3 regions of the Mycoplasma sp. P36-A1 genome follow, and region 3 is predicted to be linked to each of the others. Evidence: a T-box and tRNA genes for the amino acid it is inferred to sense, from the RefSeq annotation. Region 3 holds a T-box; the other regions hold tRNA genes.
What was found. A T-box is a leader RNA that pairs with one kind of tRNA and senses whether it is charged. The one in region 3 lies ahead of alaS (alanine--tRNA ligase), so its partner is inferred to be a tRNA-Ala.
Positions count from the first base shown of each region.

Region 1: it has a tRNA-Ala gene. The T-box ahead of alaS (alanine--tRNA ligase) is inferred to sense a tRNA for this amino acid. The anticodon was not compared.
Region 2: it has a tRNA-Ala gene. The T-box ahead of alaS (alanine--tRNA ligase) is inferred to sense a tRNA for this amino acid. The anticodon was not compared.

Region 1 is NZ_CP168083.1:566,962-571,536, reverse strand. It holds gene ACD762_RS02590 (hypothetical protein) at 1-153, opposite strand, end outside; gene ACD762_RS02585 (ATP-binding cassette domain-containing protein) at 129-476, opposite strand; gene ACD762_RS02580 (ATP-binding cassette domain-containing protein) at 518-775, opposite strand; gene ACD762_RS02575 (ISL3 family transposase) at 956-1,915, shown strand; gene ACD762_RS02570 (transposase) at 2,028-2,222, shown strand; tRNA gene ACD762_RS02565 (tRNA-Leu) at 2,368-2,450, opposite strand; tRNA gene ACD762_RS02560 (tRNA-Lys) at 2,466-2,541, opposite strand; tRNA gene ACD762_RS02555 (tRNA-Thr) at 2,544-2,619, opposite strand; tRNA gene ACD762_RS02550 (tRNA-Val) at 2,621-2,696, opposite strand; gene ACD762_RS02545 (VOC family protein) at 2,707-3,081, opposite strand; tRNA gene ACD762_RS02540 (tRNA-Ala) at 3,103-3,178, opposite strand; tRNA gene ACD762_RS02535 (tRNA-Ile) at 3,193-3,269, opposite strand; tRNA gene ACD762_RS02530 (tRNA-Ile) at 3,303-3,379, opposite strand; gene spxB (pyruvate oxidase) at 3,577-4,575, shown strand, end outside.
Region 2 is NZ_CP168083.1:1,341,369-1,345,943, reverse strand. It holds gene ACD762_RS06565 (leucine-rich repeat domain-containing protein) at 1-679, shown strand, start outside; tRNA gene ACD762_RS06560 (tRNA-Pro) at 955-1,031, shown strand; tRNA gene ACD762_RS06555 (tRNA-Ala) at 1,048-1,123, shown strand; tRNA gene ACD762_RS06550 (tRNA-Met) at 1,143-1,219, shown strand; tRNA gene ACD762_RS06545 (tRNA-Ile) at 1,243-1,319, shown strand; tRNA gene ACD762_RS06540 (tRNA-Ser) at 1,333-1,425, shown strand; tRNA gene ACD762_RS06535 (tRNA-Met) at 1,459-1,535, shown strand; tRNA gene ACD762_RS06530 (tRNA-Asp) at 1,538-1,613, shown strand; tRNA gene ACD762_RS06525 (tRNA-Phe) at 1,616-1,691, shown strand; tRNA gene ACD762_RS06520 (tRNA-Arg) at 2,398-2,474, shown strand; tRNA gene ACD762_RS06515 (tRNA-Pro) at 2,498-2,574, shown strand; tRNA gene ACD762_RS06510 (tRNA-Ala) at 2,582-2,657, shown strand; tRNA gene ACD762_RS06505 (tRNA-Met) at 2,678-2,754, shown strand; tRNA gene ACD762_RS06500 (tRNA-Ser) at 2,765-2,857, shown strand; tRNA gene ACD762_RS06495 (tRNA-Met) at 2,892-2,968, shown strand; tRNA gene ACD762_RS06490 (tRNA-Asp) at 2,971-3,046, shown strand; tRNA gene ACD762_RS06485 (tRNA-Phe) at 3,049-3,124, shown strand; gene ACD762_RS06480 (ZIP family metal transporter) at 3,275-4,081, shown strand; gene zupT (zinc transporter ZupT) at 4,100-4,575, shown strand, end outside.
Region 3 is NZ_CP168083.1:1,125,016-1,129,590, forward strand. It holds gene alaS (alanine--tRNA ligase) at 41-2,650, opposite strand; T-box leader at 2,692-2,891, opposite strand; gene ACD762_RS05395 (valine--tRNA ligase) at 2,940-4,575, opposite strand, start outside.

The DNA.
Region 1 (4,575 bases), 560 kb from region 3:
TACTGCTTCTTTGTTATAATCTCTAATGTCTGTATCATTTATACACTCTTCATATCTATTAATGACTTCTTTACTATTGTTATTTGCTGAACAACTACTAACAATTAGTAAAACAATGAAAAGAGTTATTACTTTTGAAATGTTTTTTCTCAATTTATAATTCCTCCATTTTCAATTTGTATTAATACATCGCTAATCTCTTCGATATCGTTTTTATAATGTGAGGATATTATTAATATACCTTTCTTTTTAAATTGAATTAAGTACTCTTTTAATATTTCGCTAGTTTGAGTATCTAATGAATTAAAAGGTTCATCAAGTATTAGTATGCTTGAATTATCTATCAATGCTTGAATAATCAACATTTTTTGTTTATTACCTAAAGATAGTTGTGCATACTTCTTTTCTATAAATGGAGTTAAATTGAATAATTCATTTAAGTTCAACATTTCATTTAAAGTTGTTTCATTTTTAATTAGTCTAATTTTTTCTAAATTATTTAAGCATGATACATCACCTAAAAACCTGGTGTATCAACAATTATTCCTGCATTTAAAATGAAGTTGTTTCTATTCCTAATAATAATTCCATCTTGTATTATTTGTCCAGAAGTTAATTTAGTGTGCCCACAAATCGCCTTCATTAGTTGTGTCTTTCCTGAACCGTTTTTTCCAATAATTCCATAAGCATTACCAGTTTCAAATTCAAGGTTAATATTATTCAAAATCAACATATCTCTATATTTTTTTACTGCATTTTTTACTTGTATCTTCATTAAACTTTCTCCAATCTATAAAAAATAATTCTCTACTACTAATAATAATATACATACCAAAATTGAATATTTTGATTTAGTTGTTATACTTATTCCACCCTTAAATTGTTAATATAAAGAAAAAGACATTTATCTTTGTTATAATTTAAGCGACTAAAATAAATTAAGGAGATAAATGTCATGATTAATAATAACATAATTAATAAAAACAATAAAGAATTAAAAGAAATTATTGGAATTAATGATTCCAATATTAATATATATAAATTTCAAGATGAAAAAATTAAAGATAATATTTCTAAAGTATTTTATGGAATTCTATTTTTTAATGATAATGTTTGCCCTAAATGTAATAAAGTTCATAATAAATTTTATGTACATAATAAAAAAGTATCTCTTATTAAATTACCTATGGTTTCTGGTTTTGATGCTTATTTAAAACTTACTAAGACTCGTTACAAATGTATGGAATGTAATAAAACTTTTATTCCTGCTAATACTCTAACAAATCCTGGATGTTCTATTTCTAATATGGTTAAATATCTAATTGCTCTTAAATTAACTAATATGCTTACTTGTACTTATATTGCTAAAGATCATAATGTATCTACACATTCTGTTTTTAGAGTATTAGATACTTATGCAGAGGCTGCTAAATCTACTACTATTAAATCCTATTTACCAAAAGTACTTCATTTTGATGAGTTTAAATCTACTAAAGATGCTGATGGCAATATGTCCTTTGTTATTATGGATGGTGAAAAAAGAAAGCTACTAGATATCGTAGAAAACAGGCAAAAAGCTTACTTAGAGAACTATTTTAGCTACTATACAAAAGAAGCTATTGATAATGTTGAATATATTGTAATTGATATGTATACACCTTATATTGAAATCATTAAAAATGACTTTACTAATGCTAAAATAATATTAGATAGATTTCATATTTATCAGAATTTAACTAGAGACTTTAATAAAACTAGAGTTGCAATTATGAATGCAGATGAAAAAAACAGAAATAAGTTCAAAAATTTTTGGAAACCTATATTACAGTTAAAGGAGAATCTTTCAGAAGTGATGTTTAAGCATGTACCTTTAATTGTAAGTTTACAAACAATAAAGCAATTCAAAATTATTTAATCGAGAATAATGAGGACTTTAAAAATAATTATGAAATATATCAAGATTTACTATTTTCTTTAAAATACAATAATATGGAAATGTTTAAGAAAACAATGATCAGCCTAATAAATTAGCTTCAGATAAAATTAAAACTTGTATATCTACCTTTATTAAGTATTATGAATATATTAAAGATAGTTTCGATGCTGAGTATAATAATGGAATAATAGAAGGTACAATATCTAAATTCAAGAAGTTAAAAACAATATCTTGTGGCTTTAGAAGATTTGAAAGATTAAAAACTAAAATAATGATACAAGAATAATTAATTGTATAGCGATAAAGCATTAAAAAAGGATACAACATTTCTGTTATATCCAATACTAACTCATATATTAAAATAGTGACATTTATCTATCAGAATGAGGCAACAAAAAAACACCTGTAAAAGGTGTTATCTATTAAATATATGGTGCGGATGACAGGAATCGAACCTGCACACCGAAGTACTAGATCCTAAGTCTAGCGCGTCTGCCAGTTCCGCCACATCCGCATATTTAATTTAAAATGGTGTCCTGTACAGGATTCGAACCTGTGACCCTCTGATTAAAAGTCAGATGCTCTACCAACTGAGCTAACAGGACAATGGTGCCGGCTAGAGGACTTGAACCCCCGACCTACTGATTACAAGTCAGTTGCTCTACCAACTGAGCTAAGCCGGCATGGTGGACGATAACGGGCTCGAACCGCTGACCCTCTGCTTGTAAGGCAGATGCTCTCCCAACTGAGCTAATCGTCCATATTAAAGGTTAGTTACGCCCTTTTTCCAATATTTCTATCCAGTATCCATCAGGATCTGCAATGAAATATAAACCCATTACTGTGTTTTCAAATACAATTACATCCATTTCTTTGTGTAATTCATATGCCTTAGCATAATCATCAACTTCAAATGCCATATGGATTTCATTATCACCTAAATTATATGGTTTATTTTGATCTCTTAAGTAAGTAAGTTCAATTAGATTAGTTCCTTCTTCTGGTTTCATATAAACTAGAACAAATGATCCATCTTCTGCTTCTACTCTTGAAGATTCTACCATATTTAATGACTTTTTGTAAAAAGAAATACTTTTATTTAAATCAAAGACATTAATATTATTATGTATAAATGAAAATTTCATATAATCATCCTTTAAATAAAATGGTGGAGCCTAGCGGGATCGAACCGCTGACCCCCTGCGTGCAAGGCAGGTGCTCTCCCAGCTGAGCTAAGGCCCCATGTAAATTTAAAATGGTGGGCCTGAGAAGACTCGAACTTCCGACCTCACGATTATCAGTCGTGTGCTCTAACCAACTGAGCTACAGGCCCATTTTAAAATGTTATTATTTGTTAGAAATAAAATGGTGGGCCTGAGAAGACTCGAACTTCCGACCTCACGATTATCAGTCGTGTGCTCTAACCAACTGAGCTACAGGCCCCTATCTAAGAGTTATTTTATTTCCTAACGCCTATATATAATATCATGTAGGTTTATGCAAGTCAACTATTTGAAGGCTATTTTTATTATTTTTTTTATTTTTTTAAAAAATGAATTATTGCATTATTTTTGATAAAATTTATTACTAATTCTATAATTTAAATTAAGAATATAAATAATTAGAAAGAGGGAATAATTATGGAATTTAAAAAAATTAATTCTGCCTTAGCAATGCTTAATGTTTTAAGCGACTATGGAGTTAAGCATATTTATGGTTTACCTGGTGGATCTATCAATTCTACTATGGAGGCTTTATACAACGATCAAAGTAATATTGAATATATTCAAGTTAGACATGAGGAAGTCGGAGCTCTTGCTGCTGCTGCCCATTCTAAACTTACAAAAAAAATTGGTGTTTGTTTTGGTTCTGCTGGACCTGGTGCTGTTCACCTATTAAATGGTTTATATGATGCTAAGCATGATAAGACTCCTGTTTTAGCAATTATTGGACAAGTATCTTCTAAATTTATGAATACTAACTACTTTCAAGAAATGAATGAAGATCCAATGCTAAGAGATGTTAGTGTTTATAATAGAGTTGTTATGGATCCTCAGCAAATGCCTTACATGGTTGAAGATGCTATTAGAGCAGCTTATGAATATAATGGTGTTGCCTGTTTAACTATACCTGTTGATTTTGGTACTGTTGATATTAATGACACTTATATTACTTCTGCTAAACAATTTAATATTAAGCATCCTATTGCTGAAGAATCTGATATTGATGCTGCTATTGATTTATTAAAACAAGCTAAACAGCCCCTATTATTTTATGGTATAGGTGCTAAGGGCTGTAAAGATGAACTAAAAGAGCTTTCAACTAAGTTGCAAATGCCTGTTGTTTCTACTGCTTTAGCAAGAAATATTATTGGTGATGATTTTGAAAACTATTTAAAAGCATCTGGAAGGTTAGGAACGAAACCAGCTACTGAAGCAATCGCACATGCTGATTTGATTATGTTTGTTGGTAGTGATTTCCCTTTTGCTCAAGTTATGTTTAGACCAGATCAAAAGTTTATTCAAATTGATATTAAGCCTAGTATAGTTGGTAAAAGACATAGAGTTGATGTTGGTATTAATGCAGATGCTAAAAGTACTTTAAGAAGTATTATTGATAAATTAGATGGTAATGTTACT
Region 2 (4,575 bases), 220 kb from region 3:
AAATAAGATTCCACTAGCAATAGTAGTTTCATTAATAGTAATTGCTATAATTTTTAGTGCAGTAAGAAAGAAAAAGAATAGCAAATATGAAATGTATGAAAGTGATATAGAACCTTCAGTACAACCAGAAGAAAATACCGAAACTAAAAAAATAAATTTTGATGATGAAAATGAAAAAAGTAAATACGAAAAAGAATTAGAAGATAGAGTAAATGCTAACTCACTTGAAAATATTGAAAACAACAATATTATTACAAGTACAAAACCAGTAGATACTCAAGAAGAAAAAAGTGATGCAAGTGTAGATGATTTACCATTAGTTATGGATAAAAAAATGAGTGAAGATTATGCAGATGGAGCATTTAGTCATCCTGCATTAACAATAATAAAACCATTAAAAGTAAAAGAAGAAGAAACACAAATAGAAGAGTTAGAAAATACCAATTTTGATATCAAAACAGTAGTAGAAGAAATTAAGAAAATAAAAAAAGAAGAAAAGAATAACGAATCTAAAAGTGATGATAAAGAATTAGCAGATACAAGTGAACATTTAATGAGTAACATTAATAATAAACTAGAAGAAAATGAAAAAGCAGCTCAAACAAAAAATACTACTTCATATGAAGATAATGACTTAGGAAAATTGTTAGAAGGATTAGATTCAAAAAATAAAGAATAACACATAAATAATGAAGCTATTTTTATAGCTTCATTTATATTTTAATCAATATATAAACATAAAAATATTTAATAGAAGCTGTATAAAACACCTAATATATCAATAATTTTAAGTTTTATCATAAATATTGTTGACATGAAAAAACTATCGTGTATAATAGAGTTTGTTGGTTGCAATAACAAAAAATTAATCAAAAAAATATCTTTAAAAAGTATTGATTTTTAATTAAAAAATATGTTATAATTTCTAAGCAAGTTAATTAAAATCTTAATTAACGGGAAGTAGCACAGCTTGGTAGTGCACCTGGTTTGGGACCAGGGGGTCGCAGGTTCGAATCCTGTCTTCCCGACCATTTTTAAAAATAACATGGGGCCTTAGCTCAGCTGGGAGAGCACCTGCCTTGCACGCAGGGGGTCAGCGGTTCGATCCCGCTAGGCTCCACCATTAATATTATTAGAAACACGGCGGGGTAGCTTAGTTGGCTAGAGCGTTCGGTTCATACCCGAAAGGTCGGGGGTTCAAGTCCCTCTCCCGCTACCAATTTTTAAATTAAATAAATTGATGGACCTATAGCTCAGTTGGTTAGAGCTACTGGCTCATAACCGGTAGGTCGCAGGTTCGAGTCCTGCTAGGTCCACCATCATTTTAAATCCGGAGGAATACCCAAGCCTGGCTGAAGGGATCGGTCTTGAAAACCGACAGGGCTGTTAAAGGTCGCGGGGGTTCGAATCCCTCTTCCTCCGCCATTTAATTTAAAAGAAAAACAGAATAAAAGACATCGCGGGGTGGAGCAGTTCGGTAGCTCGTCGGGCTCATAATCCGAAGGTCGCAGGTTCAAATCCTGTCCCCGCAACCAATGGTCCAGTGGTGTAGTGGTTAACATGCCGCTCTGTCACAGCGGAGATCGCGGGTTCGAGTCCCGTCTGGACCGCCATTGGCTTCGTAGCTCAGTCGGTAGAGCAGAGGATTGAAAATCCTCGTGTCGGCGGTTCGATTCCGTCCGAAGCCACCATTATAAAAACTAAAGCCTATTAAAGGCTTTTTTTGGTTTGTAAATAAAATTGAATTGCACATAATGTTAATAAAAAGTAAAAAGACATTGTCCTTATTATAATAACCAATAAATTCTTCAACAAACATTAAATTACAAATTAAGACATGGACAAATATTGACTATACTGTTAATATTGTTTTTTAAGTTTTAATAACCATCTATAAAAAAGTGATTTGATAAGCATAAAAGATAAATATATAAACAGCGCAATTCTATATATTATAAATAATTTAATTTAAAATATAAAATCAAAAGTTTAGTTTGAAACAACAGTAAAATCAGTTACTATGCTATCGATACTAAAAATTGAATAAGAGTCATTTTAATACTATTTAAAATAATAATACAAAGTATGTTAAAAATGTTAATTATTGAGTTGTATGAAAAAGATAACTTATTAATGTCGAGAAATTAATCAATATAAATCACTTAATTATATGATACATACCAATTTTTAATAGTAATATTAGTCAAAGTTTATAAGAATATTTAATTGAATTATATACTTACACTCATAAAATAATACTATTATAATCGATAATAATTATATACCATTAATTAACACCGTTATAACAAAAAACTATTCGATTTGTAACATTAATAATTGCAAACAGTATTTTACTATGCTATAATATATTAGTCTTAAGTTACAGAACAAATAAATGCGCCAGTAGCTCAACTGGATAGAGTGCCTGACTACGGATCAGGAGGTTGTGGGTTCGATTCCTGCCTGGCGCGCCATTTTTAAATAACATAAGATATGTCGGGAAGTAGCACAGCTTGGTAGTGCACCTGGTTTGGGACCAGGGGGTCGCAGGTTCGAATCCTGTCTTCCCGACCATTTAAATGGGGCCTTAGCTCAGATGGGAGAGCACCTGCCTTGCACGCAGGGGGTCAGCGGTTCGATCCCGCTAGGCTCCACCATTTAATAAAATACAAGAGTTGGCGGGGTAGCTTAGTTGGCTAGAGCGTTCGGTTCATACCCGAAAGGTCGGGGGTTCAAGTCCCTCTCCCGCTACCAATTTTAATACGGAGGAATACCCAAGCCTGGCTGAAGGGATCGGTCTTGAAAACCGACAGGGCTGTTAAAGGTCGCGGGGGTTCGAATCCCTCTTCCTCCGCCATTAAGTTTTATTAAAAAATTGAATATTTATACATCGCGGGGTGGAGCAGTTCGGTAGCTCGTCGGGCTCATAATCCGAAGGTCGCAGGTTCAAATCCTGTCCCCGCAACCAATGGTCCAGTGGTGTAGTGGTTAACATGCCGCTCTGTCACAGCGGAGATCGCGGGTTCGAGTCCCGTCTGGACCGCCATTGGCTTCGTAGCTCAGTCGGTAGAGCAGAGGATTGAAAATCCTCGTGTCGGCGGTTCGATTCCGTCCGAAGCCACCATGTAACAAATGACATCTCTTAGAGATGTTTTTTTATTTTTATGATAAAGTTTCATCTTACTTGTATAAAAGATGTCATTTTAATAAAATAATAGTAGTATTTCCATATAGTCTAGGTTATAATTATTATAAATAAGATTGAGGTGATTTAATGAGTAATGAAATATATGGTTTAATTTATTCAACATTAGCAGGTTGTGCAATGATCGTTGGAGCATTGTTCAGTTTACTATTTAAAGATAAATTAAAAAGCTATACGCATTTATCTTTAGGATTTAGTGCGGGAATAATGATTTATGCAAGTTTAATGGAAGTCTTACCACATGGTATAGAACACCTAAGTGATTCATTAGGATCATCATTTGGTGGAGTTATGGCTATGTTTGCCTTGCTTTGTGGTGTAATCATAGCACACTTACTTGATAGATATTTACCACATTCACATGAACATGCTCATATAAATAGTAATAACGAAAATGATGATAATTCACATATTTTACGATTAGGAGTTATAACAGCAGTTACAATTGCAGTCCATAATTTATTAGAGGGTTCAGCTGTTTATTTATCGTTTATTAGTGAATTTGATACTGGAATTGCTTTAATGATGAGTGTTGCTATACATAATTTTCCAGTAGGAATAGCTATTGCTTTACCAATATACTATGCAAGTAAAAAGCCACTAAAGGCTTTAGGCATAACTACACTGTCTGCATTAGCAACAGGTCTAGGAGCAGTGTTAACACATGTTTTTCTAAAACCATATTTAACTGATAATATATTAGGATTTATCTTTGCTTTAGTCAGTGGGATGATGATATATATTGCATTTGATGAACTATTACCAACAGCAAACAAATATGGTGATAGACATAAAGTTGTATATGGAGTAATAGCAGGAATGATAGTAATGGGTTTAGCTTTAGTACTCTTTAGTCATGGAGTGCATAATCATTAGAAAAAAGGGGGAGATTAAATGTTTGAAACTCATGTAGTTATACAAGCATTTTTAATGACAATGTTTGCCGGTTTAGCAACCGGTATTGGCTCATTAATAGCATTAAGAGCTAAAACTACTAACATGAAGTTTTTAGCTGCATCTTTAGGTTTTTCTGCAGGTGTAATGGTTTATGTATCATTTGTTGAGATATTACCAGAAGGTGTTAAAAATTTAGTAGAATTTTTTGATGGTAAACAAGGTGAGTTATTTGGAGTTTTAGCCTTTTTTGGCGGTATTGCCATAGCAGCTTTAATAGATTTTCTAGTTCCAAATGAAACAAACCCACATGAGCTTGTAAGTCCACAAGAATATGAAATGTATCAAAGTAGTAGTAATGCACAAATGAGTGCCCAAGAAATTGAAAAAGCCATTGGAGCGCATTGTGCTATAAACACAAAAGAAAAGAAGTTGATGAGAGTAGGGATGATGTCAGCAATTGCCATAGCAATTCA
Region 3 (4,575 bases):
TAATATTTTACTATAATTAACATAAAATATCTATTAATAACTAAATTTGTTCAAAAAGAACTATTATTTTCTCACAATTTATGCTTTCTGATACGCCGCCTTGAGCCATATCTGGCTTTCCGCCACCTTTTCCATTGAATTCTTGGTTAATTATTTGTGCAATATCTTTAGCTTTCTTACCTTTTAATACTAAATCATTAGTAACACCTACAACATATGGTTTTTTACCTAGATCAGAATATATTACACTAATAGTGTTTTCTTTTTCATTTTTAATTTTATCAACATATGCTTTTAAGTCTTTTACATCCTCTGTTGCTAAGTTATTTATGATATAATTTATTCCATTTATGTTTTTTTCAATTAAAGAATCATTGTTCATATTTCCATTTAATAACTGTTCTTTTAACATTGTTATTTCTTGTTTATTATGTTTTTGTTCTTGTAATAAATTATCAAGTTTTTTTAATGCTTTAAAAGAATCATTTTCACCTAGTTTATGAGTTATATTATTCAATATATCTTCTTCATCTTTTAATAGTTGATATGCTGCTTTTGATGTTTTAGCAATTATTCTTCTTATTCCAGAACCTACTGATTCTTCTTTTTCTATTTTAAATAGTCCTATTTCACTTGTTGATGAAACATGTGTTCCTCCACATAGCTCAATTGATATTCCTGCAACTTCAACTACTCTAACTTCATCATCGTATTTATCTGAAAATAAAGCCATTGCACCTTTATCTTTGGCATCTTGAATGTTCATGCTTTCTATACTAACATTACTTCCACTAAATATAGCTTCGTTAACAATATTTTCAATTTCAGTTAATTGTTCTTTATTTATTTTTTCATAATGACTAAAGTCAAATCTTAAGTATTCTTCAGTTACATATGAACCTGCTTGATTTGCATGTTTACCAACTACATCTTTAAGTGCTTGGTGTAATAAGTGTGTAGCAGTATGATTTCTTTGAACTAATTTTCTAAATTCAATATCTAATTGTAATAAACATTCCTGATTAATACTTAAATCTGCTTTTTCTACTAAATGAAGATGTTGTCCATTAGGAGCTTTTCTAACTTTGATAACTTGTAATACTTTATTATCTACTGTTATTGTTCCTTTATCTGATATTTGTCCTCCACTTTCAGCATAGAACACTGTTTTATCAAAGATAATTTCTCCACTACCTTTTAATTCTTGTACTGATACACCATCTTGAAACAATCCTATTATTTTTGATTGAACTTTATTAGCACAATATCCTATAAAGTCTGATTGTTTTTTAAAATCCAATAAATCAGCTGATTGTGAACTCATATTTGAAGAGTCTTTAAAGCTTGCTCTTGCCATCTCTTGTTGGTTTAGCATATGTTTTTTAAATCCTTCAATATCTACTTCATATGATGATTCTTCACTTAATTCTAAGACTAATTCTATTGGAAAACCATATGTATCATATAATTTAAAAGCATCTTCACCATTTATTATTTTTGTATCACTACTATTTTGTTTAACTTCTTCATATAATTTCAATCCAGAAGATAGTGTTTTTTGAAATCTTTCTTCATCTAATTTAATTACTTTTTTTACTAAATCTTTTTTATCATTAAGATATGGATAGTAATCTTCCATTGTAGTTGTGACAACATCTACTAATTTATATAAAAATGGATCTTTAATTCCAAGTTCTAAACCAAATCTAGAAGCTCTTCTTAAAAGTCTTTTTAAGACATATCCTCTACCTTCATTTGAAAACATTGCTCCATCTGCTAAAGCAAATGTTAATGCTCTAATATGGTCTGCAATTACTTTAAACGCTCTTTTGTGAGCACCTGTATATGATTGATTTGACATTATTTCAATTTCTTTTATTATTGGCATAAACAAGTCTGTTTCAAAATTTGTTTCAGCATGTTGTACTATTGAAGTTAATCTTTCTAGACCCATTCCTGTATCAATGTTTTTTTGTGGAAGTTGTTTATAGTCTTTTCTATCAACACCTTCTACTGCATTATATTGTGAAAATACGATATTCCATATTTCAATATAACGATCATTGTCCATATCTTTTGCAAGCAGTTCTATTCCAATGTTTTCTGGATCATATTCAATTCCTCTATCATAAAATATTTCCGAATTTGGTCCTGATGGTCCAGCTCCAATTTCCCAGAAGTTTCCTTCTAATCTAAATATTCTTGAATCATCTAAACCAATTTCTTCATGCCATATTTTATATGCTTCATCATCATCTGTATATATTGTTACATATAATTTATCTATATCAAAATTAATCCAATTTTCACTTGTTAAAAACTCCCAAGCAAAAGCGATTGCTTCTTTTTTAAAATAGTCTCCTATTGAAAAATTACCTAACATTTCAAACATTGTATGATGTCTTGCAGTTAAACCAACATTTTCTATATCATTTGTTCTTAATGATCTTTGTGAATTTGCTATTCTAGGCACTTCTAGTGTTACACTTCCATCAAAGTATTTTTTTAATGCACTTACTCCTGAATTTATCCAAAGTAATGATGGATCATTATTTGGTATTAAAGGAGCTCCTGGTTCTATCATATGATTCTTTTCTTTGAAAAAGTCTAGAAACATTTTTCTTATTTCAGCACTTGTTTGATATTTCATATATATCCTCCTGTATTTAAATAATATAAAAAGACAATAAATTCAGGAACGAAATATCTTCGCGGTACCATCCTGATTCATTGTCTTCAATGCTCTTAATTTAACTTTAACGCAGTTTTACGTATTGTTTTCACAATATACTAGAAAGGAGCTTCATTATATATAATTACAGATTTTCACCAAACATCTGTTCTCTTATAAAACTATATGATAATTACTTATCTTTCATCTTGGTATTTTATTTTATCATTATAGCAAAATTTCACTACTTTGTAAACTATCTATTTAGTTATTTAAGTTGATCTACAATTGCTTGAATACTATCATACTTAGCTTGATAAGTAGCAAGCTTGTCTTTTTCTTCAGCAACTTTTGCAGCTGGTGCTTTTGAAATGAATTTTTCATTGCTTAGCATTCCTTTTGCTCTTGATATTTCTTTTGTTAGTTGCTCAAGTTCTACTTGATATTCTGCTATTACTTCTTCATTAGATTTTTCTTCTACCATGCTTAAATCTACTGCTACTGTTGTTCCATCTTTTGTAATATATGTTTCTATTCTTGAAGCTTGATCACTTATTCCTTTAGTAAAGTTTATCATTTTTTCAATGTATTCATTAGCTTGTGATAAGTCTTTATCAATTTCATAGTTAATCTTAATAGCTCTTTTTATTTCATACTCTTTTCTAATTTCTCTAAACATTGTAATTAATTCCATTGCATCTTGAGCACTTGTAGTATCAAAGTTATAATCATTATTTTCTTCTGGATAATTTGTTGTTACTATTGTTTCTTCGCCTGTTAATGCAGTATATATTTCTTCTGTTACAAATGGCATAAATGGATTTAACATTTTTAAAATTGCTTCTAGTACATATTTATGTACTGATTTTGTTGTTTCTAATTCCATTGTTGCTTTAGACATTTCAATATACCATGAACAATAATCGTCCCAGATGAAACTATAAAGTGAGCTACCTACTATTGTAAATTCATATTTTTCCATGTTTAATGTTACTTCTTGAATTGTTTCATTTAATCTTTTTAAGATCCATTTATCAGCTGGTAATAAATCACTTATTGCAAATACATCTGTTGTTGTATCTTCAATGTTCATCATTACAAATCTTGCTGCATTCCATAATTTATTTATGAAGTTTTTTGTTGCTTCAACTTTTTCTTCTGTATATCTTAAATCTTGTCCTGGTGATGAATTAGTTGTTAAGAAAAATCTAAGTGAATCGGCACCATATTTATCTATTACGTCCATTGGATCAACACCATTACCTAATGATTTTGACATTTTTCTACCTTCTGAATCTCTTACTAGTCCATGTATTAATACATCTTCAAATGGTTTATCATCAAGAAATTCATGTGACATGAAAATCATTCTTGATACCCAGAAAAAGATAATATCATAACCTGTTACTAAAACACTTGTTGGAAAATATCTATCAAGATCTGGTGTTTTTTCTGGCCAACCTAGTGTTGAAAATGGCCAAAGTCCTGATGAAAACCATGTATCTAAGACATCTTCATCTTGTGAATAGTTTTCTATATCTTGAGGTGGGTTGATTCCAACATAAACTTCTTTGGTTTCATTGTGGTACCAAGCAGGTATTCTATGTCCCCACCATAATTGACGAGAAATTGTCCAATCCTCTACTTTTTCCATCCATTGAAGGAAGGTTTTTTCAAAACGTTCTGGTACAAAGTTAATTTTATCAGATGTACTTTGATAATCTGTTGCAGCTTGTGATAATTTATCCATGGCAACAAACCACTGCAATGATAAAAGTGGTTCAACAACTGCTCCTGATCTTTCAGAATGTCCTACACTGTGAATAATTGAATCCATTTTGATAAATGTACCTTCTTCTTTTGATGCTTCAATAAATTGTTTACGACATTCAAATCGATCTAAT